2 regions of the Kitasatospora sp. NPDC056327 genome follow, and region 2 is predicted to be linked to the other one. Evidence: predicted binding sites of a transcription regulator. Region 2 holds the regulator's gene; the other holds the start of a gene.
The links. The regulator HspR, encoded in region 2, represses chaperone genes until heat shock. The targets are predictions, from matches to a motif close to TTGAGNNNNNNNNNCTCAA.
Positions count from the first base shown of each region.

Region 1: the regulator HspR is predicted to act here: its motif matches at 1,814-1,832, upstream of lon (endopeptidase La).

Region 1 is NZ_JBHJRC010000024.1:2,218-14,109, forward strand. Features, by position in the region: gene ACFCX4_RS06035 (response regulator transcription factor) at 1-379, opposite strand, end outside; gene ACFCX4_RS06040 (rhomboid-like protein) at 927-1,706, shown strand; gene lon (endopeptidase La) at 1,855-4,254, shown strand; gene ACFCX4_RS06050 (GtrA family protein) at 4,319-4,879, shown strand; gene ACFCX4_RS06055 (ROK family protein) at 4,872-6,092, shown strand; gene ACFCX4_RS06060 (ABC transporter permease) at 6,129-7,220, opposite strand; gene ACFCX4_RS06065 (MarR family winged helix-turn-helix transcriptional regulator) at 7,332-7,805, shown strand; gene ACFCX4_RS06070 (MDR family MFS transporter) at 7,952-9,499, shown strand; gene ACFCX4_RS06075 (hypothetical protein) at 9,579-9,833, opposite strand; gene ACFCX4_RS06080 (anion permease) at 9,863-11,053, opposite strand; gene ACFCX4_RS06085 (C40 family peptidase) at 11,390-11,892, shown strand, end outside.
Region 2 is NZ_JBHJRC010000039.1:18,735-30,626, forward strand. Features, by position in the region: gene dnaK (molecular chaperone DnaK) at 1-1,346, shown strand, start outside; gene grpE (nucleotide exchange factor GrpE) at 1,343-1,981, shown strand; gene dnaJ (molecular chaperone DnaJ) at 2,140-3,291, shown strand; gene ACFCX4_RS08650 (heat shock protein transcriptional repressor HspR) at 3,299-3,811, shown strand; gene ACFCX4_RS08655 (hypothetical protein) at 4,011-5,081, shown strand; gene ACFCX4_RS08660 (hypothetical protein) at 5,063-5,305, opposite strand; gene ACFCX4_RS08665 (hypothetical protein) at 5,786-6,412, shown strand; gene ACFCX4_RS08670 (LuxR C-terminal-related transcriptional regulator) at 6,860-7,909, opposite strand; gene ACFCX4_RS08675 (TDT family transporter) at 8,597-9,718, opposite strand; gene ACFCX4_RS08680 (LysR family transcriptional regulator) at 9,790-10,818, shown strand; gene clpB (ATP-dependent chaperone ClpB) at 10,891-11,892, shown strand, end outside.

The sequences.
Region 1 (11,892 bases), on a different contig from region 2:
CGGCGAGTTCGCGCATCGAGAACGGCTTGGTCATGTAGTCGTCGGCGCCGACGCCGAGGCCGACCAGCAGGTCCGTCTCGTCGTCCCGCGCGGTGAGCATCAGGACCGGCACCGGGCGCTGGGCCTGGATCCGGCGGCACACCTCCAGGCCGTCGAAGCCGGGCAGCATGATGTCGAGCACGACGAGGTCGGGCTGCCAGGTGTGGAAGCCGTCGACCGCGCCGGGGCCGTCGTGGGCCACGGCGACCTTGAAGCCCTCCGCGCCCAGGCGGGCCGCGATGGACTCGGCGATCGTGGGCTCGTCCTCGACCACCAGCACTCTGCGCTGACTGCTCACCGTGCCGCCGGCGTTCTGGTTGTCCTGCTGAATATCTGTCACGGTCACGCCACCGCCCCCAGGGCTGCGGGCCGGCCATCTGTGGGGATGGCAAAGGCTCCGCTCGTAGTCTTGTTCCGTCGTGGACTGTGCCGGGTCCGCCGTCCCGTCGTGTGTGCGGGTCGGGCGAACGGGCGTCCCCGCTCACCTCTGCCGCACACCTCGCAGCGTACGGACAGTGGGTGATTCCCGGCAGGTGGACCGGACATTTCCGGCCCGCGGTCCGGCTTGTCGGGCCGGCCGCCGGGCCCACTCGGAAGTGGGCACGGGCCGATACCTTACCCGGCGTTTTTTCACTCCGTAACGGTACGTATGCACATCAGTTGGTACCAAGCCGCCGGTCAGGGGGGATGGCGGCCCTTGAGGGGGGAGAAGGTCTGGACCAATTCGACCCCGCTCCGCCGGAGCCGCATCCAGTGTTCTCCCAGCCGGCTCCCAGGAGCCGCCCGTACCGTGACCACGACAAAAGGACGGGGGCGGGATTACCGGCACCGGCCGGTACGTTGGACCCGCACGGGGTGACGGCCACCGGCGCCGGAGCGGAGGAGATGTGACGGAGCGGCAGGCGTACGCCGGGCGCGGCGGGCCGCCGTACGGCATGCTCCGGCTCGGTCTGCGGTCCGGGGCCGTCGGCCGGCTGCTGGCCGTGGTGCCGACCCCGCGCCGCAACCCCTTCGCGCTCGGCTACCTCGCGGTGGTCGGCGCCACCACCACCTTCGCCGGGCTGGCCGACCCGGAGCTGGTGCTCCGGCTCCAGGAGGCCTCCAGCTCCGACGGGCACAACCTGTTGCAGCATCCGCTGCGCGCGCTGCTCCTCAGCGGCTTCTGGGTGGCCGGGCCGGTCTGGGTGCCCTACCTGTGGGCCTTCGCCCTCACCGTGGCCCCGCTGGAGCGTCGGGTCGGGCCCGCCCGGGCCGCCGCCGTCTTCGCCGCCGGGCACGTCCTGGCCACCCTGCTCTCCCAGGGCGTGGTGATCGTCGCGGTGGAGACCGGGCGGCTGGAGCCGGCCGCGATGGACCTCCTCGACATCGGCGTCAGCTACGGCGTGCTCGCCAGCCTCGGTGCGCTGGCCGGGCTGCTGCGCCCGGCCGGGCGGCTGGCCGCGCTCGCGCTGGCCTCGGTGACCATCGCCGAGCAGATCTCCTCCGACCGGGACCTCGTCACCGGGGTCGGCCATCCGGTGGCGCTGCTGACCGGGGTCGCGCTGTGGCGGTGGCTGCGCCGCTGGGACGGTCACCGCCCGCGCCGCGGCCGGGCGCCCGACCGCGCGGCGGCGTCCAGGCCCGCCGAGCTCCCCCGGCCCGCGCCGGCCCCGGCGCGCCCGTACTGACGCCCGTTCCGGGCCCGTCCGCACAGGTTTTTGACAGCACCGGCAGGGGCCCTTCACTGTTCGCTCACGGCGAACGGAGCCGGGGGAACATCCGGCGCCCCGGCAGCCTTAGTCAGGTCGACTCAACTTCGCTGACTGGGGAGAGATCATGGCATCGACGTCCACACCGCTCACCCTGCCCGTCCTGCCGCTCGACGACGAGGTCGTCCTGCCGGGCATGGTGGTCCCGCTGGACCTTCAGGACACCGAGGTCCGCGCCGCCGTCGAGGCCGCGCGCGCCGCGGCCACCGGCACCACCGGAAAGCCCCAGGTCCTGCTGGTCCCGCGGGTGGACGGCTCGTACGCGGCGGCCGGCACCCTCGCCACCGTCGAGCAGGTCGGCCGGCTGGCCGACGGCGACCCGGCCGCGCTGGTGCGCGCCGTGCGCCGGGTGCGGATCGGCGTCGGCACCACCGGCCCCGGGGCCGCGCTCTGGGTGGAGACCACGCCGTTCCGGGAGTCCCCGGCCGGCACCCCGGTGGCCGGGCGCGCCGCCGAGCTGGTCAAGGAGTACAAGAGCCTCTCCACCCAGTGGCTGCGCAGGCGCGGCGCCTGGCAGGTGGTCGACCGGGTGGCCGCCATCGACGGCGTCGGCGAGCTCGCCGACAACATCGGCTACGCGCCCTTCGTCACCGCCGAGCAGAAGCTCAAGGTGCTGCTGGAGAGCGACCAGGTCGCGCGGCTGGAGTACGCGCTCGGCCTGCTCCGCGACCACCTCGCCGAGGAGGAGGTCAACGACACCATCCGCAAGGACGTCGAGGAGGGCGTGGCCAAGCAGCAGAAGGAGTTCCTGCTCCGCCGCCAGCTGGAGGCCGTCCGCAAGGAGCTGGCCGAGCTGAACGGCGACCCGGCCGACGAGGAGGGCGACTACCGGGCCCGGGTCGAGGCCGCCGACCTGCCGGACAAGGTCCGCGAGGCCGCGCTCAAGGAGGTCGACAAGCTGGAGCGGGCGAGCGACCAGTCGCCCGAGGGCTCCTGGATCCGCACCTGGCTGGACACCGTCCTGGAGCTGCCCTGGAACGAGCGCACCGAGGACTCCTACGACATCGCCGGCGCCCGCGCGGTGCTGGACGCCGACCACGCCGGCCTCGCCGACGTGAAGGAGCGCATCGTCGAGTACCTGGCCGTCCGCAAGCGCCGGGCCGACCAGGGGCTCGGCGCGGTGGGCGGGCGCCGGGGCGGGGCCGTGCTCGCCCTGGTCGGCCCGCCCGGCGTCGGCAAGACCTCGCTCGGCGAGTCGGTGGCCCGCGCCATGGGCCGCACCTTCGTGCGGGTCGCGCTCGGCGGCGTCCGGGACGAGGCCGAGATCCGCGGCCACCGGCGCACCTACGTCGGCGCGCTGCCCGGCCGGCTGGTCCGCGCCATCAAGGAGGCCGGCTCGATGAACCCGGTCGTCCTGCTCGACGAGATCGACAAGGTCGGCTCCGACTACCGGGGCGACCCGGCCGCGGCCCTGCTGGAGGTGCTCGACCCGGCGCAGAACCACACCTTCCGCGACCACTACCTGGAGGTCGAGCTGGACCTCTCCGACGTGGTCTTCCTCGCCACCGCCAACGTGCTGGAGGCCATCCCCGAGCCGCTGCTCGACCGGATGGAGCTGGTGCGGCTCGACGGCTACACCGAGGACGAGAAGGTGGTCATCGCCCGTGACCACCTGCTCCCGCGCCAGCTGGAGAAGGCCGGGCTCAGGGACGGCGAGGTCACGGTCGACGAGTCGGCGCTGCGCAGGCTGGCGGGCGAGTACACCCGCGAGGCCGGCGTCCGCAGTCTCGAACGGGCGGTCGCCCGGGTGCTGCGCAAGATCGCCGCGCAGAGCGAGCTGGGCGAGCGCGAGCTGCCCGCCGCGGTCGGCGCGGACGACCTGCGCGCCCTGATCGGCCGGCCGCACCACGTGCCGGAGGCCGCCCAGGAGCCCGCCGAGCGGCGCACCGCGGTGCCCGGTGTGGCCACCGGCCTGGCGGTCACCGGGGCCGGCGGCGACGTCCTCTACATCGAGGCCTCGCTCGCCGACGCCGAGACCGGCGGCACCGGGCTGACCCTGACCGGCCAGCTGGGCGACGTCATGAAGGAGTCCGCGCACATCGCGCTCTCCTTCCTGCGCTCGCGCGGAGCCGAGCTGGAGCTGCCGGTCACCTCGCTGCGGGACCGCGGCGTGCACCTGCACGTCCCCGCCGGGGCCGTCCCCAAGGACGGGCCGAGCGCCGGCATCACCATGACCACCGCGCTGGCCTCGCTGCTCTCCGGGCGCAGGGTGCGCACCGACGTGGCGATGACCGGTGAGGTGTCGCTGACCGGGCGGGTGCTGCCGATCGGCGGGGTGAAGCAGAAGCTGCTCGCCGCCGACCGGGCCGGGGTCACCACGGTGATCATCCCCAAGCGGAACGAGGCGGACCTGGACGACGTCCCGGCGGAGGTGCTGGAGCGGCTGACCGTGCACCCGGTCGCGGACGTCCGGGAGGTGCTGAAGCTGGCCCTGGAGCCCGCCGAGGTGCTGGCCGCCGTCGCCTGACGGCCGCCGCGGTGCCCTTCCCGTCCGACGGGAAGGGCACCGCGGCGCGTGCCAGACTGCGAGGATGCCGTCCCTCACCCAGCGCGTCCTGGTCCGGGTGCCGGTCCGGGTCCGCCCGGCGCTGGTCCGGCACCGGCGGCTGGTGAAGTTCCTGCTGGTCGGCAGCGGCTGCTTCGCGCTGACGCTGCTGGTCAACTACGCGCTGCGGCTCACCCTGCTGGAGCGCAAGCCGGTGGCCGCGCTCACCGCGGCGACGGTGGTGGGCACGGCGGTCTCCTACCTGTTCAACCGGCGCTGGTGCTTCCGCTCCTCCTGGCGGCGCCGCGAACCGCTGCTGTTCGTGCTGGTGAGCGCCGTCGCCGTCGCGGTCAACGTCTCGCCGCTGATCGCCTCGCGGTACCTGCTGAACCTGCGCGAGCCCTGGGTCGGCCCGGTCACCCAGGAGCTGGCCGACTTCCTGAGCGGGATGGTGCTGGGCACCTTCGTGGCCATGCTGTTCCGGTTCTGGGCCATGCAGCGCTGGGTCTTCACCCGGGTGGAGCAGCCTGAGCCGGACGGGCCGCGGCGGAGCCCGGGCTCGCAGGTGAGCGCGGCGGAAGCCGGAGCGGGTGAGGGCGATGCGTGAGACGGACGGCCTCCGGGCGGCCGGGCCCGCGAGCCAGCAGGGGATGCGCCGGGCCAACCTGGCGCTGGTGCTCGGCGTCATCGCGCGGACCCCGCGCTCGCGCGCCGAGGTGGCCGCCGAGACCGGGCTGACCAGGGCCGCGGTCTCCTCGCTCGCCGAGGAGCTGATCGCGGCGGGCCTGGTGGTCGAGGAGGGCCCGGCCGCCCCCAGCGGCAAGGTCGGCCGGCCCGGCACCGCGCTCGCGCTGGACCCCGGCGGCCCGGCCGGCCTCGGCGCCGAGATCGGGGTGGAGCACCTGGGAGCCTGCGTGGTGGACCTGCGCGGCGAGGTGCGGTCCTGGCGCCGCCAGGAGATCCGCAACCGGGGCCGGCAGCCCGCCGCCGTCATGGCCGACCTCGCCGAACTGCTCCGCCGGGCCGCCGCCGAGGCGGGCCTGCGGCCGGCCGGGCTGGCCCTGGCGGTGCCCGGACCGGTCGGGGCCGACGGCGCGCTGCTCCGGCGGGCCGCCAACCTGGGCTGGCGGGACGTCGGGGTCGCCGCCGAGCTGCGGCCGGCGCTGCGGGCCGCCGGCGCCGCGGACCTGGCCGGCCTCCCGGTGCGGGCCGACAACGAGGCCAACCTCGGCGGGCTCGCCGAGCTCTGGCTGGGCGGCGGACCGCAGCACTTCCTGCACGTCTCCGCGGAGGCCGGGATCGGCGCGGCGATCGTGGTGGACGGCCGGCTGCTGCGGGGCGCGCGGGGCTGCGCGGGCGAACTGGGCCACGTCCCGGTGCGGCCGGACGGTCCCCGCTGCGCCTGCGGGGCGCACGGCTGTCTGGAGCAGTACGCGGGGGAGTCGGCGGTGCTGCGCGCGGCCGGTCTGGAGGGCGTCCGCGGCGACTGGGTGGCGCTGCTCGCGGAGCGGGCCGGGGCCGGGGACGAGGAGGTGCGGGCCGCGCTCGGCGGGGCGGGCTCCGCGCTGGGCACCGCGGTGGCCGGGGCGGTCAACCTGCTGGACCCGGCGGAGGTGGTGCTGGGCGGCGGCTACGCCCGGCTGGCGCCCTGGCTGCTGCCGGCGATGCGGGGCGAGCTCGCGGCCCGGGTGACCGTCCGGCCCTGGTCGGACGAGCGGCTGACGGTCTCCCGGCTGGGCCGCCGCGGCCCCCTGCTGGGGGCCGCGGTCGGTGTGGTTCGGTCGGTGCTCGCCGACCCGGGGCGGCCGGCCGACCCCTGAGGCGCCGGGCCGGTCCCGGGGCCGCCGGCCGGGGCCTCAGCCGTCGACCAGCTCGCGGCTGATCCGCGAGGGGCGGCGCACCACGGCGCCGAAGGTGACGCCGACGCCGACCAGCGCCCAGACCAGCAGCACCAGCAGCGGCTGGGCCAGGTTGGTGCTGCCGAAGTAGGCGATCGAGCGGGCCGCGTCGGTACCGGCGCCGTTGGGGAACCAGGCCCCGATCGCCCGCCAGAACGGCGGCATCATCGGCGGCGGGTAGACGCCGCCCGCGCTCGGGTTGCCGAGCACCACGAAGAGCAGCACGGCGATGCCGATCCCGATGATGTCGAACAGGCACTGCAGCGCCATGGTGAAGGCGCCGACCGCGAAGACCACCAGGGCGCCGAGGGCGGACAGCGCCCAGAACGAGCCGGGCAGCGCGTCGAGCACCGGCTGGACGATGATCGCGCCGCCGATGCCGGCCGCGACCGAGTACAGCGCCAGGGTGCCGAGCCGGATCAGTGCCCGGTTGGTGTTGGCGGGCTTGGCGCCGGCGCTGACGCCGAGGATCGAGGCGACCAGGTAGCCGCCGACGCACCAGCCGATCACCAGGTAGAAGGAGGAGAGCCCGTTGGCGTCCCCCTTGGCGAGCGGCACGACGTCCTGGACGACGACGGTGCGGCCCTGGGCCTTCTCCAGACCGGTGACGACGGCCTCGGCGGCCCGGGCGGCGGACGGCCCGCGCGCGTTGGCGACCAGCAGCACGTCCTCGGTGGACGCCGGGTTCACCACCAGCGCGGCGTAGATCCTCTGGTCCTTGATCTGCTGGGTGGCGGTCTCCGCGTCCGGCGCGGTGACGGCCTTCACGGCATCGTCCGGGACCGACTCCAGGCCCTGGACCAGCTTGGGGGCGACCTGCGGCGGGGCGACCACCGCGATCGACAGCTCGTGCGGGGCCGGGTGGTGCAGCGCACCGACGTACGAGACGACGAAGCCGAGCTGGAGGAGGAGCACGCCGATGACCAGCAGCGCCGCGCGCGGGGTGACCGCGCCCTTCAGTTCGGCGGCGAGGCCCTTTCTCGGCGCCGGCTCCGGTGCGTTCACCGGGGTCCCGGCCGGCCCTGCTCCCTGCCCTGGGGCGGCGGTCATGCACATCTCCTTGCGTATCGGGGGAAACCGGATACTTAATAGCATGAACTAGTTTCGCGGATGTTTCTCCCGCGCCGGGGCGGACCGGGTCCGCTGCGGGATACTGGCGCGGTGAGTGCGCCGAACGAGGACCGGGACGAGGAGCCGCTGCTGGCGGTGGAGCGCGAGGTCGGGGTGCTGTTCCGGCGCGGCCGGGCCCGGGTGGCCGAGCTGTCCCGCCGGGTCCACCCGCGGCTGGAGGGCATGGCGTACAGCCTGCTGGGCCACGTCGAACAGGCCGGGCCGGTGCGGGTGACCGACGTCGGCGCGCACTTCGCGGTCGGCAAGGCGACGATCAGCCGGCAGATCCGGGCGCTGGAGGAGCTGGGCCTGCTGGCCCGGGAGGCGGATCCGCTGGACCGCCGGTCCGCGCGGGTCTCGCTCACCGAGGACGGGCGGCGGCGCTTCCTGGCGGCCCGGGCGGCCCGGATGGCCCGGGTGCGGGAGCTGATGGCCGACTGGCCGGAGGACGACGTGGTGCGTTTCGCGGAGCTGCTGCACCGCTTCAACGACGTGGTGGGCGAGGCGGCGGTGCCGGCCGGCTGAGCCGCGCCGCCGGCGTCCGCCGCGGGCGTGCGCGCGGGAGGCCCGGACCGGGGTGCCGGTCCGGGCTTTACTTGTTCTTGACGAATGTTGCCCAAGTCAACCATCGCCCCTATGGTTGCTTCAGGCAACTATTTCGAAGGACCTCGATGACCGTCACCACCACGCCTGCCCCGACCGGAGCCGCCGCCACGACCGACCAACCGATGACGCACCGGCAGGTGATGGAGGCACTCTCCGGCCTGCTGCTCGGCCTCTTCGTCGCCGTGCTCTCGTCGACCGTCGTCTCCAACGCGCTGCCGCGGATCCTCACCGACCTGCACGGCGGGCAGTCCGCCTACACCTGGGTGATCACGGCGACGCTGCTCACCCTCACCGCCTCCACCCCGATCTGGGGGAAGCTCTCCGACCTCGCCAGCAAGAAGCTGCTGCTGCAGATCGCGCTGGTCATCTACATCGCCTCCTCGGCCCTGGCCGGCCTCTCCCAGAGCACCGGCCAGCTGATCGCCTGCCGGGCCCTCCAGGGCATCGGCGCCGGCGGTGTCACCGCGCTCGCCCAGATCTGCCTGGCCGCGATGGTCCCGCCGCGCGAGCGCGGCCGGTACAGCGGCTACTTCGGTGCCGTCTTCGCGCTGGCCACCATCGGCGGCCCGCTCATCGGCGGGGTCATCGTCGACACCTCCTGGCTCGGCTGGCGCTGGTGCTTCTACGTCGGCATCCCGTTCGCGCTGGCCGCGATCCTGGTGCTCCAGCGCACCCTCGAACTGCCGGTGGTCCGGCGCAAGGTGCGGATCGACTACCTCGGCGCCCTGGTGATCACCGGCGCGGTCAGCCTGCTGATGATCTGGATCACCCTGGCCGGCAAGAACTACGCCTGGCTCTCCTGGCAGACCGCGGCGATGGTCGGCGGCGGGCTGCTGCTCGGCGCGCTCGCCGTCGTCGTCGAGCGCCGCGCCGCCGAGCCGATCATCCCGCCGCACCTGTTCCGGTACCGCACCGTCACCCTGTCCGCGCTGGCCAGCGTCCTGGTCGGGATCGGGATGTACGGCGCGACCACCTTCCTCAGCCAGTACTTCCAGCTCGCCCGGGACAAGTCCCCGACCGTGGCCGGCCTGATGACCCTGCCGATGATCCTCGGCCTGGCGGTCTCCTCCACCGTCGCCGGCAAGCTGATCACCAAGTACGGGAAGTGGAAGGCCTACCTGGTGGCCGGCACGCTGCTGCTCGCCGTCGGGTTCGGCCTGCTCGGCACCGCCCGGGCGGAGACGGACTACGGCCTGCTCTGCGTCTACATGGCGATCACCGGCGTCGGCCTCGGCCTCACCATGCAGAACCTCGTGCTGGCCGTCCAGAACACCGTGCCGCGCGCCGAGCTCGGTGCCGCCAGCTCGGTGGTCACCTTCTTCCGCACCATGGGCGGGGCGATGGGCGTCTCCGCGCTCGGCGCGCTGATGAACGACCGGGTCGGCCGCTACCTGGCCGAGAACCTGGCCGCCGCGCACGTCCCGGCGGGCGGGTCGCTCGGCGGCGGCATCCCGGACCTGCACGCGCTGCCCGCGCCGCTGGTGCCGCTGGTCACCGACGCGTTCGGGCACGGGGTCGGCGTGGTGTTCCTGGTGGCGGCGCCGTTCGCGCTGCTGGCCTTCGTCACCGTGCTGTTCATCCGGGAGACCGCGCTGCGCACCGGGCAGGAGTGACGTCCGGCGGGTGCGCGCGACGGCGGAGGGCCGGGAGTGGTGATCCACTCCCGGCCCTCCGCCGTCGTCGTGCCGCGGGCTACCTGCCCGCGATCAGGCTCAGCCCGTAGAGGACGGCCGCGCCGCAGACGGCGAAGCAGGCGTACGCGCCGGCCAGGGCCAGCCGGCCGCCGGCCGCCGGGGCGTCCGCACCGGCCGCCTCGCGGTGCGCGGTGAGCGCGGCCTCGCGGCGGGAGAGGGCCATGATGCCGAGCGCGAAGACGGCGACCACGGTGACGGTGATGCCGAAGCTGACACCGGCGGTCTGGGCCAGGGCGTTCCACTTGATGTGCATGGTGATGCGAGCTCCTCAGCCGGCGGCGGTCAGGCCGCGACCGTGGTCGAGGCGGGGGTCGGGGCGGCGGGCGCGGTGGCCGGGCCCACCTCCACCGGGGTGACGGCGGTGACGTCGTCGGTGTCGTTGACGTTGTCCGCGCCGACCGGCTGGCGGCGGGAGACGGCCCACATCGCACCCGAACCGGCCACCAGGGCGGCACCGACCAGGGCCACGCCCCAGTTGCCCTGCTCGGCGAGGAAGGCCGCGAGTCCGCCCACGGTGGCGGCGGCGGGCAGGGTCAGGCCCCAGGTGTAGACCATGCGGCGGACCAGGCCCCAGCGCAGCTCGGCCTTCGGGCCGCCGAGGCCGGCGCCCATGATGCCGCCGGAGCAGACCTGGGTGGTGGAGAGGCCGAAGCCCATGTGCGAGGAGGTCAGGATGACCGTGGCGGCGGCCGACTCGGAGGCGAAGCCCTGGCGCGGGGTGATGTCCGCGAGGCCCTTGCCCATCGAGCGGATGATCCGCCAGCCGCCCATGTAGGTGCCGAGCGCGATCGCGGCGCCGGCCGAGACGATCACCCAGGTGGGGGGCAGCGCGCCCTTCGGCAGGGCGCCGACCGAGACCAGGGTCAGGGTGATGATGCCCATCGTCTTCTGGGCGTCGTTGGTGCCGTGCGCCAGCGAGATCAGCGAGGAGGAGAAGACCTGGCCGGTGCGGAAGCCCTTGCCGACGGCCTTCTCGTTGCTCCGGCGGGTGATCGCGAAGGCCAGCTTGGTGGCGCCCCAGGCGGCCAGGCCGGCCACCAGCGGGGAGGCGACCGCGGGGATGAGGATCTTGCTGACCACGGTGTCGAAGTTGACGCCGTTGACACCGACACCGACCACGGTGGCGCCGATCAGGCCGCCGTAGAGCGCGTGCGAGGAGCTCGACGGCAGGCCGCGCAGCCAGGTCAGCAGGTTCCAGAGGATGGCACCGGCCAGTGCGGCGAAGATGATCTCCGGATGGATGCCGGCCTTCTCGTTGACGATCCCGCCCGAGATGGTGGTGGCGACCTTCACCGACAGGAACGCGCCCGCGAAGTTGAGGACGGCCGCGATGGTGACCGCGACCTTCGGCCGGAGGGCTCCCGTCGCGATGGAGGTGGCCATCGCGTTGGCGGTGTCGTGGAACCCGTTGGTGAAGTCGAAGGCGAGCGCCGTGATGATCACAACGGCCACCAGGAACGAGATGTGTTCCATACCCAAACAATCGTCGTAGTTGTCGCACTGATGTTGGTGTCGTGCGTGACGCTAGGGACGCTTGGTGAACGGAAGGTTAACTGGGGTCTGAATCATGGTTCCGATGGTGACCCGGGGGTGGCCGGGGTCTTTCCGGAAGGTGATGTCCGCCGCGCTGAGCTGGACATTAGTGGAGATCCGCCCGTTTCGCCCGTTTTGCTGAGAGCTGTCTCACAGGAGGGCGGAAGAATTCACCGACCCGTACGGGTGCGGTCTGTTTCCCGTGAGTAACCCATGGCAGGATCTCGGGAGGTCCGGGGACCCCGGAACGCGGGCGGACGGGGAGGGGCGGGAGCCATGGGCGGGGCGGCACGACGTGCGGGACTGACGGACGGACGGACGACGGGCACGGCGGTCGGCGGCCGGCCCGCCTGGGTCCGGGCCGCGCTGCGCTGCGGCGCCGTCCTCGCGGCCGCCGCGCTCGCGCTGCCACTGGCCGCCGGCCAGGCCTGGGCGGACCCGGCACCCGTCGCGACCGCCCCCGGCGCACCGGTCGCCGACACCGGCGGTGACCCCCTCGCCGCGGCCAAGGCCACCCTCGGCCCGCTGCTCGACCAGCTGCACGCGCTCTACCAGGGTGCCGAGGCCGCCACCGAGCAGTACAACGCGGCCGTCGACAGGGTCGCCGCGCAGCAGTCCGCGCTCGCCGAGCTCAAGTCCCGGCTGGAGCGCCAGCAGCGGCAGGTCGACGCCGGCACCGACATCGCCGCCCAGCTCGCCGCCGCCCAGTACCGCAACGGCGCCGCCTCGGCCTACGCCGAGCTGCTGCTCTCCAAGGACCCGTACGAGGCCGTCACCAT
Region 2 (11,892 bases):
TCGGCGGCGGCACCTTCGACGTCTCGCTGCTGGAGATCGGCGACGGCGTCGTCGAGGTGAAGGCCACCAACGGTGACAACCACCTCGGCGGCGACGACTGGGACCAGAAGATCGTCGACCACCTGGTCAAGGTCTTCCAGGCCGGCCACGGCGTGGACCTGTCCAAGGACAAGATGGCCCTGCAGCGTCTGCGCGAGGCCGCCGAGAAGGCCAAGATCGAGCTGTCCTCGTCCTCCGAGACCTCGATCAACCTGCCCTACATCACGGCCTCCGCCGAGGGCCCGCTGCACCTGGACGAGAAGCTCACCCGCGCCCAGTTCCAGCAGCTCACCTCGGACCTGCTGGAGCGCTGCAAGATCCCGTTCAACAACGTCATCAAGGACGCGGGCATCGCCCTCTCCGAGATCGACCACGTGGTCCTCGTCGGCGGCTCCACCCGCATGCCCGCCGTCGCCGAGCTCGTCCGCGAGCTGACCGGCGGCAAGGACGCCAACAAGGGCGTCAACCCGGACGAGGTCGTCGCCATCGGCGCCGCGCTCCAGGCCGGTGTCCTCAAGGGCGAGGTCAAGGACGTCCTGCTGCTCGACGTCACCCCGCTGTCCCTCGGCATCGAGACCAAGGGCGGCATCATGACCAAGCTGATCGAGCGCAACACCACGATCCCGACCAAGCGCTCGGAGATCTTCACCACGGCCGAGGACAACCAGCCGTCCGTGCAGATCCAGGTCTACCAGGGCGAGCGCGAGATCGCCGCGTACAACAAGAAGCTCGGCATGTTCGAGCTGACCGGCCTGCCGCCGGCCCCCCGCGGCCTGCCGCAGATCGAGGTCACCTTCGACATCGACGCCAACGGCATCATGCACGTCGGCGCGAAGGACCTCGGCACCGGCAAGGAGCAGAAGATGACCGTCACCGGCGGCTCCGCGCTGCCGAAGGACGACATCGAGCGCATGATGCGCGAGGCCGAGCAGTACGCGGAGGAGGACCACAAGCGCCGCGAGGCCGTGGAGACCCGCAACCAGGCCGAGCAGCTCGTGTACTCCACCGAGAAGTTCATCGCCGACAACGCCGACAAGCTCCCCGCCGACGTCAAGACCGAGGTCGAGACCGCCATCGGCGAGCTCAAGGAGGCCCTGAAGGGCGAGGACGTCGCGAAGATCCGCGAGGCCTCGGAGAAGGTCTCCACCACCGCCCAGAAGCTCGGCCAGGCGCTGTACGCCAACGCCGACGCCGCCGGCGCGGCCGGTGCGGGCGCTCCCGGCGACGCCACCGCGGGTGCCAAGGACGACGACGTCGTCGACGCCGAGATCGTGGACGACGAGAAGCCCAAGGGCGGTGCGGCATGACGGAGAAGCCGCAGGGTGCCGAGCCCGGCGACGACTCCGCCGCCGAGGAGGCCGTGATCAAGGCCGCCGAGGAGGCCGCCTCGGCCGGGGCCGAGGGCTCCGGCAAGGCCGGCTCGGACGAGCTCGCGACGGCCAGGCGCGAGCTGGCCGAGCGCACGGCCGACCTCCAGCGCCTCCAGGCCGAGTACCAGAACTACCGCAAGCGGGTCGAGCGCGACCGGTTGACGGTCCGCGAGATCGCCGTCTCCAACATCCTGGAGTCGCTGATCCCGGTGCTGGACGACATCGGCCGGGGCCGCGACCACGGGGAGGTGACGGGCGGCTTCAAGTCCGTCGCCGAGTCGCTGGAGACGGTCGTCGCCAAGCTGGGCCTGCAGCAGTTCGGCAAGGAGGGCGAGCCCTTCGACCCGACCATGCACGAGGCGCTGATGCACAGCTACTCCTCGGAGGTCACCGAGGACACCTGCGTGCAGATCCTCCAGCCCGGGTACCGGATCGGCGAGCGGATCATCCGCCCGGCGATGGTCGCGGTCGCGGAGCCCCAGCCGGGCACCCAGACCACGTCCGGCCCGGACGCCGACACGGCCAAGGGCGGGGACAAGAAGGACCGGGCCGACGGCGGCCCGGACAGCTGACCACCGGTGACAGCTGACAACCTGTGCGCTGCGGAGTCGTACGCCGGCCAGTACGGCGGCCGGCTCCGCAGCGCGTTGTCGACGTGTCCGGGCACCGACGGCGGGGCCCCGCCCGTTGACAACACTGTGACGATGGACCCCGGGAGGTGGCGCCGGCCATGAGCGGCAAGGACTACGTGGAGAAGGACTACTACAAGGTCCTCGGCGTGCCCAAGGACGCCAGCGCCACAGAGATCAAGAAGACGTACCGCAAGCTGGCGCGCGAGTTCCACCCCGACGCCAACAAGGGCGATGCCAAGGCCGAGGAGCGGTTCAAGGACATCTCCGAGGCGTACGACGTCCTCTCGGACGAGAAGCGCCGCAAGGAGTACGACGAGGCCCGCACCCTCTTCGCCAACGGCGGCTACCGGGCCGGTGGCCCGGGCGGCACCGGCAGCTACAACTTCGACTTCGGCGACCTGTTCAACGGCAGCCAGGGCGGCAGCGGCGGGCTCGGCGACGTCTTCGGCGGCCTGTTCAACCGCGGCGGCGGCCGGCAGGCCCAGCCGCGGCGCGGCGCCGACGTCGAGACCGAGGTGACGCTCTCCTTCGAGGAGGCCGTCGACGGCGCCACCGTCCCGCTGCGGATGACCAGCCAGGCCCCCTGCCGGGTCTGCAACGGCACCGGTGCCAAGGCCGGCAGCACGCCCCGGGTCTGCCCGACCTGTGTCGGCTCCGGCACGGTCAGCCGCGGCCAGGGCGCCTTCGCGCTCTCCGAGCCCTGCCGGGACTGCCGGGGCCGCGGCATGATCGTCGACGACCCGTGCACCGACTGCCACGGCAGCGGCCGCGCCAGCTCCGCCCGCACCATGCAGGTCCGGATCCCGGCCGGCGTCCAGGACGCCCAGCGGATCCGGCTCAAGGGCAAGGGCGCCCAGGGCGAGCGCGGCGGCCAGCCCGGCGACCTGTACGTCACCGTCCACGTCGAACCCCACGCCGTCTTCGGGCGCAAGGGCGACAACCTGACCGTGACGGTCCCGGTCACCTTCCCCGAGGCCGCCCTCGGCGGCACCATCGAGGTGCCGACCCTGAACGGCCCGTCGGTGAAGCTCAAGCTGCCGCCGGGCAGCGCCAACGGCCTCACCATGCGGGCCCGCGGCAAGGGCGCCACCCGCAAGGACGGCACCCGCGGCGACCTGCTGGTCACCGTCGAGGTCGTGGTGCCCCAGCACGTCACCGGCGACGCGCTGACCGCACTGGAGCAGTACCGCGAGGCGACCGCCTCCGACGACCCGCGAGCCGCCCTGTTCCGGGCGGCGAAGGGAGCGTGACGACCAGATGACCCCCGACGACACCATCGGCCCCGGTCTCGGCGAAGGCCTGCCCGGCGCAGGCCCCCGCCGCACCGCCCGCCGCACCACGCCGCAGCCCCAGTACGTGCTGACCGAGGAGACCCCGGTCTACGTCATCTCGGTGGCCGCCGAGCTCTCCGGTCTGCACCCGCAGACCCTCCGTCAGTACGACCGGCTCGGCCTGGTCAGCCCCGACCGCACCGCGGGCCGGGGCCGGCGCTACTCCGCCCGGGACATCCAGCAGCTGCGCGAGGTCCAGCGGCTGTCCCAGGACGAGGGCATCAATCTGGCCGGCATCAAGCGGATCATCGAGCTGGAGAACCAGGTCGCCGCGCTGCAGTCCCGGATCGCCGAACTGGCCGACTCCCTGGAGGGCGCCGCCACCGCCCTCCAGCAGCGCGAGGCCACCATCCACGCCTCGTACCGCCGTGACCTCGTCCCCTACCAGTCCCCCACCCCGCACTCCAGCGCCCTCGTCGTCTGGCGCCCCAAGCGCTGACGCCCACGGGGGTCCGCGTGACCGGACCGCACGCGGCCGTCGTCACCCCACCGATGGAGGGGTGCCGACGGCCGCGGGTCATGCGTAGAGTGCTCACCGGTGAACTCGCGCCCGACTGCGGCCATCGAACACGGGATCCGGACGAGCACCCTGCCACGGGGGGCCGTCGCCGTCGGGCCGGGATGGTGAAAGGTCGCAGATGAACGCTACGAGTGGCACGGAGCAGGGGGGATCGGCCACGGGCATCCTCTCCGAGGAGGCGAGGGCCCTCTATCTCCAGGCGGTGTCGAACGGCGGACGGCTCGCCTCGACCGACCCCGCCATCGCGCGGCCGCGCGCCGAACTCCTCGAACTCGGTCTGCTGATTCCCGATGTCGACGATCCGTCCACGATGACGGTCGCCGATCCCTCCCGAATAGCGGGCCGGCTGGCGGGCCAGTGGCAGGAGCAGGCCCTGTACCTCCTGCTGCGCTCCTCGTCCGCCCCGAAAGCGTTCCAGGACCTCTCGCACGCCTACGGTTCGATGAACCACAGAACCGAGCCCGGCGGGGCCATCGAATACGCACTCGGAGTTCCGGAAATCAACCAGCAGATCGAGTCGCTGGTGGAAAACGCGGCGAAAGAGGTCCTCACCGCGCAACCCGGCGGAAGCCGTCCGCTCGCCATCATCCAGCGGATAGTGGAACGCGATGTGCTGCTGCTGCACCGGGGTGTCCAGCGGCGCACCATCTACCAGCCGAGCGCCCGCTACGCGGCGCCGACGCGGCAGTACGTGGAGCGGATCACCGAGCACGGCGCGGAGGTCAGAACGCTCGCCGAGCCCTTCAAACGGCTCATCATCGTGGACCGCGAGGTCGCGGTGATCCCGGCCCAGGACGACAACGACAGAGCCGCCATCGTCCGGGACCCGGCCGTGGTCAGCTATCTGGTCGACTCGTTCGAGGGCCTCTGGATCCGGTCGATCCCCTTTCCCGGGGCGACCGAGGTGCCCCAGGAGGTCATCTCACGCCTGCGCACCAAGATCCTGCGCATGATGATCCAGGGGGTGGGCCACCGTGTCATCGCCAGGAGCCTCGGAATCAGCGAACGGACCCTGGCCCGGCACATCGCGGAGTTCCGCGAGGAGTACGAGTCGGAAACGCTGTTCCAGCTGGGCTGGAGAATGGCTCAGCACCCGCCGCACCTCATCACGTCCGACGACGTGTCACTCCGGGAGCCGGACTGCGGACCCGACGAGGACGACGGCTCCGGTCACCAGCCCCAGTCCTGAGCGAGGAGCCGCTGCTGGGCCGCCGGCACGACCGCCGCCGTCGCCTGCGGAGCCGGGGCACCCCAGCCCCAGTCGTTGCTCATCGCCTGCGAGCGGGCGACGTTGCCGCGGTCCAGGTGCTCGGGCTGCCAGCCCCAGTCCTCGGGAGACGAAACCGCCGAGACCGCCGCGATGATCGCGACCGCCGCCAGGGCACGGACCAATGCGCGGGGTGCACGACGCATGTCACGACTCCTTGTCATGTATCTGCTATAACCGACCATACCCAGAGCGGACGCGCTTGGTCCGGCGGAGCGGCGAAGCGGGCCTGGGGAGATCCGCAAGACATCAAAGCCTGCGCACCCCGGGTCGTGCAAACACTTGTCCACTGCCGATGGTGGCATTCTCATGCCAGGCAGAAATATGACAGTACCTACGGTAAACCGTGGCGTGAACCTGCCCACCCGGAGAGCCCACGGTGTCATCTGTCTGCCAGACACGGAGATGACACCCTCCACACATGGACTGCCGCCCGCCTCACCCGAGACGATCAGTGCACACCCCATCAACCGTGCGCCGGACAGCACCAGCGTTCCGAGGCAAGGCCCAGATCAACGCCCCAATCGCACCGCCGTCAGCGTCAATCGTGCGATCTTCTCCTCCAACACCACATAGCCCGGCGGGACTTGCGAATTCCCCCGGGCGGCCATTCCCCGGAGTCGACAATGACCGAGCCCTACCTGCGTCACCACGACAGCCAGGCCCATGAGGGCCGGCGTGCACGCGTGTTCCTGGCCGCGCCGCTGATGCGGTTGACCGGGCCGGCGGACAGCGTGGTGACGCTCGCCAGCCGGACGCGGCTGACGACGCTCCGCACCACCCTCCTCCGCAGTGGCGCCGCCGTGTACAGCGCCCACCACAGCGACGCCTGGACCGTCGCCGGGCGCGCCCCCGAGCCCCGTGTGCCGTCGGACTTCCGCGCGCTGCAGTCCGCGGACCTGGTCTTCGCCTACGTCGGCGCGCCGCTCTCCGCCGGCGTCAGCCTGGAGCTGGGCTGGGCGTCCGCGCTGCGCAAGCCGATCGTCCTGCTCGTCGACGAGGCCATCACCCACAACCCGCTGATCGCCACCATCGAGCAGGTCGCACCCGTCCTGCCGCTGGTCTTCGACGACACCTGGTCCCAGGAGGCCCTCCACCACACCGTGGAGACCGCCCTCGACTGGGCCGGCATGGCGCTCTCCCTGCGCGAGGGCTTCTGGACCGCCCCCGGCGAGCAGTTCACCGTCCCCCGGCAGCAGCCCCCCGCCGTCGGCCCGTCCGGCTACTGGTCCACCGGCGCGGCCACCGGCTGACCCCGGACCGGCCGCCCGGGCTCCCCCGCCCGGACGCTCCGGATCCACCGGCCGACGCGCAACGGCCCTCGCGCGCAACGGATGTGAAGCGCCCGCGCGGCGGTCGCCCGCAGGGCCGGCCGCCGGCCCGGGAACCGTCCCACCCGTTCGCACGCCGCGCGCGCGGTGCCGGCCCGACCGGCGCGGCGCGCGGCCGTGCTCTCCCGTCGGCCGACCGACCGTCAGTCGACCTACCGTCAGGTGCCGCGCAGGAAGCGGCCGTTGCCGAGGATCAGTGCCGACCGACCGCCGGCCGGGACCCGCCGCTCCGCCGCCGCCGCACCGACCGCCGGGTCACCCGACAGGGCCTGGCCGCGGCGGCCGGGCGCTGGCCCGGCGGGCCCGGTCGCCGGCGGTGCGGCCCCGGGCGGTTCGGTCCCGGGCGGTTCGGTCCCGACCGCCGCGGGGTCATCCGCCGTCACGACCGCCCCGCATGAGCCAGCCGAGCTGGAAGAGGGTCTGCGCTCCGTACCGGTCCCGCAGGCGGGAGATGTGGGCGGCCACGGTGCGTTCGCTCAGGCCGAGGCGGGTCGCGACGGCCCGCTGGGTGAGGCCGCGGGCCAGGAGCCGGCCGACGCGTTCGGGGGCGGTGTGGGTGGGGCCCTGGCTGAGGACGGCCGACCAGTCGGTGGCGTCGGCGCGGGCCCAGTCGCGTTCGAAGGCGTTGACGATGAAGGCGATCGCGGCCGGATCGGTGATGAACGCCGCGGTGCTGTGGTCGTCGGTGGCGGAGATGACCGCGACCGAGCGGTCGAAGATCATCAGCCGCTGGAAGGGCTCGTCCAGGATCCGGATCAGCGAGCCGCGCCGGGTGACCTCCTCGGCGTAGGCGAGCGCGGGGGGTTCGGAGAACGCGACGGGCTGGTAGAGGGTCCGCAGCGAGCAGCCGCGCTGGAGCAGCTGGACGTCCTGCTGGATGGCGATCTTGAGCGCGTCCGCCGGACGGTGGCCGGGCTGGGCGGTGAGCACCTCGGTGCGGCAGTCGGAGACCAGCTGGGAGATCCGGTGCCGGATGTGGATGTGGCCCTCGATGTAGACCGCGCCGCCGGAGCGCTCGGGCGGACGGGGCATCGCGTCGTAGGCGCGGGTGAGGGTGTCCAGGGTGCCGGGCAGGTTCTCGGCGCGGACCAGGAGCCGGGTGGCCTCGCTGCGGAGTTCGGCGCCGAGGCGGTCGCTGACCGAGCGGGGGCTGACGGCGGTGTAGCAGGCGTCCATCGGGTTGGGCATCAGCAGCCCGATGGAGACGAGCTGGCGGACGGCGTCCTGGTCGGCCTCGGGGACGTCCACGAAGCGGATCCGTCCGCCGTCGGCCAGGATCGCGAGGTAGAGCCGGCGGGCGGCCTCGTCGGGCTCGCCGACGGACCCCCCGCCGACGGACCCCCCGATGACTCCCCCCGTGGAGTCACCGGGGGTGGCTGTCGGGTTGGCCGCCGGGTGCGCCGCCGCCTCGAAGGTCACGTCGAACGCTCCCTGCCGGATGTCTTTCGGATCCCTGGTGCTCCGTGTGCGCCGCACGCGGTGACCGGCGTCGCTCACGGTACTGCGGCCCGGCGGTCCCCCGGACTCCGGGTGCCGTCGCACACGGGTCCGGGGGGCCGCCGGGGTACGCCATGGTCCCAGCGCTTCCGGCGAGGCGGAGCAGCAACGCCTCGCCGGCTCCGGTCCCGGGGGCCATCACCACACATGGCGTCCCGGCCGGCGCTCTTCCCCCCGATATGCAGGCACGTGCGGACGTGCCGGTCGCATCCAGCAATGAAGAGCAAGTCGCCGTCATCGGGCTGCGGTGGCCCGGGCGACCTGGCGTGGTTCCACCCTCACAGCGTGACGGCCGGCGGACAAGTGCCGCCCTGCTGCATGTTCTCGCAATTGCAGGAATCTGCACCGGCGACCCGGCGCGGGCCACTGCAAGCCGCTTCCGGTTCCTGCGAAACCGCAGGCCACAACGGTGGAGCGGGGATTTTCCAACCGTCCGGCCGGTTGGTGCCGGAGTCGCGTGTTCCGGAACCCGTGGAGTCCGGACACCCGTGCGGGCGGGCCCGGGCGACCCCTCGGGCCACACCCGGCCGTCGAGCCCCACCGGACCCGCCGCGGCCCGCGGCCGTCGGCCCGGTCGCCGGTCGCCGGTCGCCGGGGCCGCCCGGGGTCTCAGTCGCCCGGCCGGGCCAGCAGCCGCCCGCCGGCCAGCGCGGCGGCCGTGCCGCCCGCCGCGAGCACCCAGCCGGCCAGCAGCAGCACGAACAGGCCGGCCGCGAGCACGGTGAACCCGGGGAAACCGGTGTGCCGGGCGAGCGCGGCCGCCCCGGTGACGCAGGTGCCGACCGGGAAGGTGAACGCCCACCAGGTCATCGCGAACCCCATGCCGGCCCGCCGGGCGCGCAGGTTGGCGGCGACGGCGAGCAGCAGCCAGAGCATCGCGACGCCGAGCACCGCCACCCCGTACAGCTCGGCGAGGGCGCGGGCCCCGGGCGCCAGCTCGGGGAGCACCGGACCGGCGGCGTCGGCGAGCTGGTGGACCGCGGTGGTGGACTGCCCGAGCGGGCCGAGCACCAGGAAGAGCGTCGGGGTCAGCGCCAGTGCGGACAGCTTGGTGTGCACCAGGCCGGTGAGCACCACCGGCAGCAGCGCCAGGGTGGCCAGCAGACCGATCCCGAACAGCGTCGCGCACCCGTACAGCAGCGCCTCCCGGGCGGTGCCGGCGGGCAGGTGCGGGACCAGCGCCGGGCCGGCCGCGGAGGCGACCAGCGGGGCGACCACGGGCAGCAGCCAGGTCGGGTTGGCGGCGAGCGGGGAGACCGCGTGCCGGGTGATCATCAGGTACGGGATGCCGACCGCGACGGCGAGCGCGTACAGCGTGCCGATCGTCCAGAGCGCGAGGTCGAGCGCGACGGCCGGGCCGGTGCCGATCACCCGGGAGCCGACCGTCAGGGTGCCGAGGCCGACCGAGATCAGCGCCATCGGCGGACAGCCGTAGAAGACGGCGGTGGCCGGGTTCTCCAGCAGGTGCTCCCGGGCGGCCTCCCGGTGCCGGGTGAGGTGGACCGCGCGGGCGGTGCCGAGCACCAGCAGCCCGGCCAGCCCGAGCACCCACATCACCTCGGCGAAGCCGGTCAGGCCGGGCCAGTGGACCGGGAGGACGGCCGCGCCGTTGGCCGTGATCGCGGTGCCCATGACCGCCGCGTACCAGTTCGGGCCGAGCTGGGAGAGGTCGGGACGGCGGAGCCGGGCGGCGGCGCGGGATCCGGGAGCGGTGCTGATCAGGGTGGCCATGGCATCCACCGTCCCCCGGCCCGGCCGCCGCCGGTAGCGCCGCGCGCTCTATGAGGGCATAGCCTGAATCTATGGCCCTCTCCCCGCGCGTCCCCGAACTCGGTGCGCTGGAGCTGCTGCTCGCGGTGGCCCGGCTCGGCAGCGTCGGCCGGGCGGCCGCCGAACTCGGGGTGAGCCAGCCGACCGCGAGCGCCCGGATCAAGGGCATGGAGCGGCAGATCGGCGTCCCGCTGCTGGATCGCTCCCCGCGCGGCTCCCGGCCCACCGAGGCGGGCCGGCTGGTGGTCGAGTGGGCCCGCCAGGTGGTCGAGGCGGCGCAGGCGCTGGACGCCGGGATCGACGCGCTGCGCGAGCGCCGGGACGCCCGGCTGACCGTGGTGGCCAGCCTGACCGTGGCCGAGTACCTGATGCCGGGCTGGCTGCTGGCCCTGCACGCGACCAACCCGGGGACGGCGGTGACCCTGCGCACCGCCAACTCGGCGGACGTGGCCGGGCACGTCCTGGCCGGCGAGGCCGACCTCGGCTTCGTCGAGGGGCCGCTGCCGCCGGCCGGCCTGGCGGGCGCCGTGGTGGCGGCCGACCGGCTGGTGGTCGTGGTGGCGCCGGACCACCCGTGGTCGCGCCGGCGCGCACCGCTGTCCGGGCGGGAGCTGGCGGCGACCCCGCTGGTGCTGCGCGAACCGGGATCGGGGACGCGGGAGGTGCTGGAGATGGCGCTGGCCCCGTACGGGGGCGCCGCGTCGCCCCGGCTGGAGCTGGCCTCGTCGACCGCGCTGAAGGCCGCGGCGATGACCGGGGCCGGGCCGGTCTGCCTGAGCGAGCTGGCGGTGGTGGAGGAGCTGGCCACCCGCCGGCTGGTGGCGGTGCGCCTCGCCGAGGAGCTGGACCTGCGGCGGCCGCTGCGGGCGGTCTGGCCGAGCGGGCAGCGGCCGACCGGACCGGCCCGCGAGCTGCTGGCGCTGACCCGGCGGACGGCCGGCACCCACCAGGCGCGGATGGCCCAGGCCCGGACCCTCCCGCCGAAGGCGGCCCGCAGGGCCCCCGGGCCGTCCGACCGTCCGGCCCTGCGGGCCCGCCCCGACCGTTCATCCAAAAGTTGAGCGGAATAGACTCAACTTAGTGCATGCTGTAGACGGCAGACATCACGCACGACGAGGGAGGAACCCCCAGCAGTGGACGCCAGCAAGTTCACCACCAAGACGCAGGACGCCCTGTCCGCCGCGATCCGGCAGGCCGGCTCGGCCGGCAACCCGGACGTCAAGCCGGTGCACATCCTGACCGCCCTGCTGGAACAGCCCGAGGGCATCGCCGGGCCGCTGCTGGAGGCGGTCGGCGCCGACGTGTCCCGGGTCCGGGCCGACGCCCGCCGCCAGCTCGACGGGCTGCCCAGCGCGACCGGCACCACCGTCGCCGCACCCCAGCTGGCCCGCGACACCATGGCCGTGCTGACCGAGGCCGGCAGGCGCGCCGACGACCTCGACGACCAGTACGTCTCCACCGAGCACCTGCTGGTCGGCCTGGCCGCCGAGGGCGGCGCGGTCGCCGAACTGCTGGTCCGCCACGGCGCCACCCCCAAGGCGCTGCTGGCCGCGTTCAAGGACGTCCGGGGCACCGCCCGGGTCACCTCGCCGGACCCGGAGGGGACCTACAAGGCGCTGGAGAAGTACGGCACCGACCTCACCCAGGCCGCCCGGGACGGCAAGCTCGACCCGGTGATCGGCCGGGACCAGGAGATCCGCCGGGTGGTCCAGGTGCTCTCCCGCCGGACCAAGAACAACCCGGTGCTGATCGGCGAGCCCGGCGTCGGCAAGACCGCCGTCGTCGAGGGCCTGGCCCAGCGGATCGTCGCCGGCGACGTGCCGGAGTCGCTGCGCGGCAAGCGCCTGGTCTCCCTGGACCTCGGCGCGATGGTGGCCGGAGCCAAGTACCGCGGCGAGTTCGAGGAGCGGCTGAAGGCCGTCCTCAACGACATCCGGCAGAGCGACGGCCAGGTCGTCACCTTCATCGACGAGCTGCACACCATGGTCGGCGCGGGCGCCGGCGGCGACTCCGCGATGGACGCCGGGAACATGCTCAAGCCGATGCTGGCCCGCGGCGAGCTGCGGATGGTCGGCGCCACCACGCTGGACGAGTACCGCGAGCGGATCGAGAAGGACCCCGCCCTGGAGCGCCGC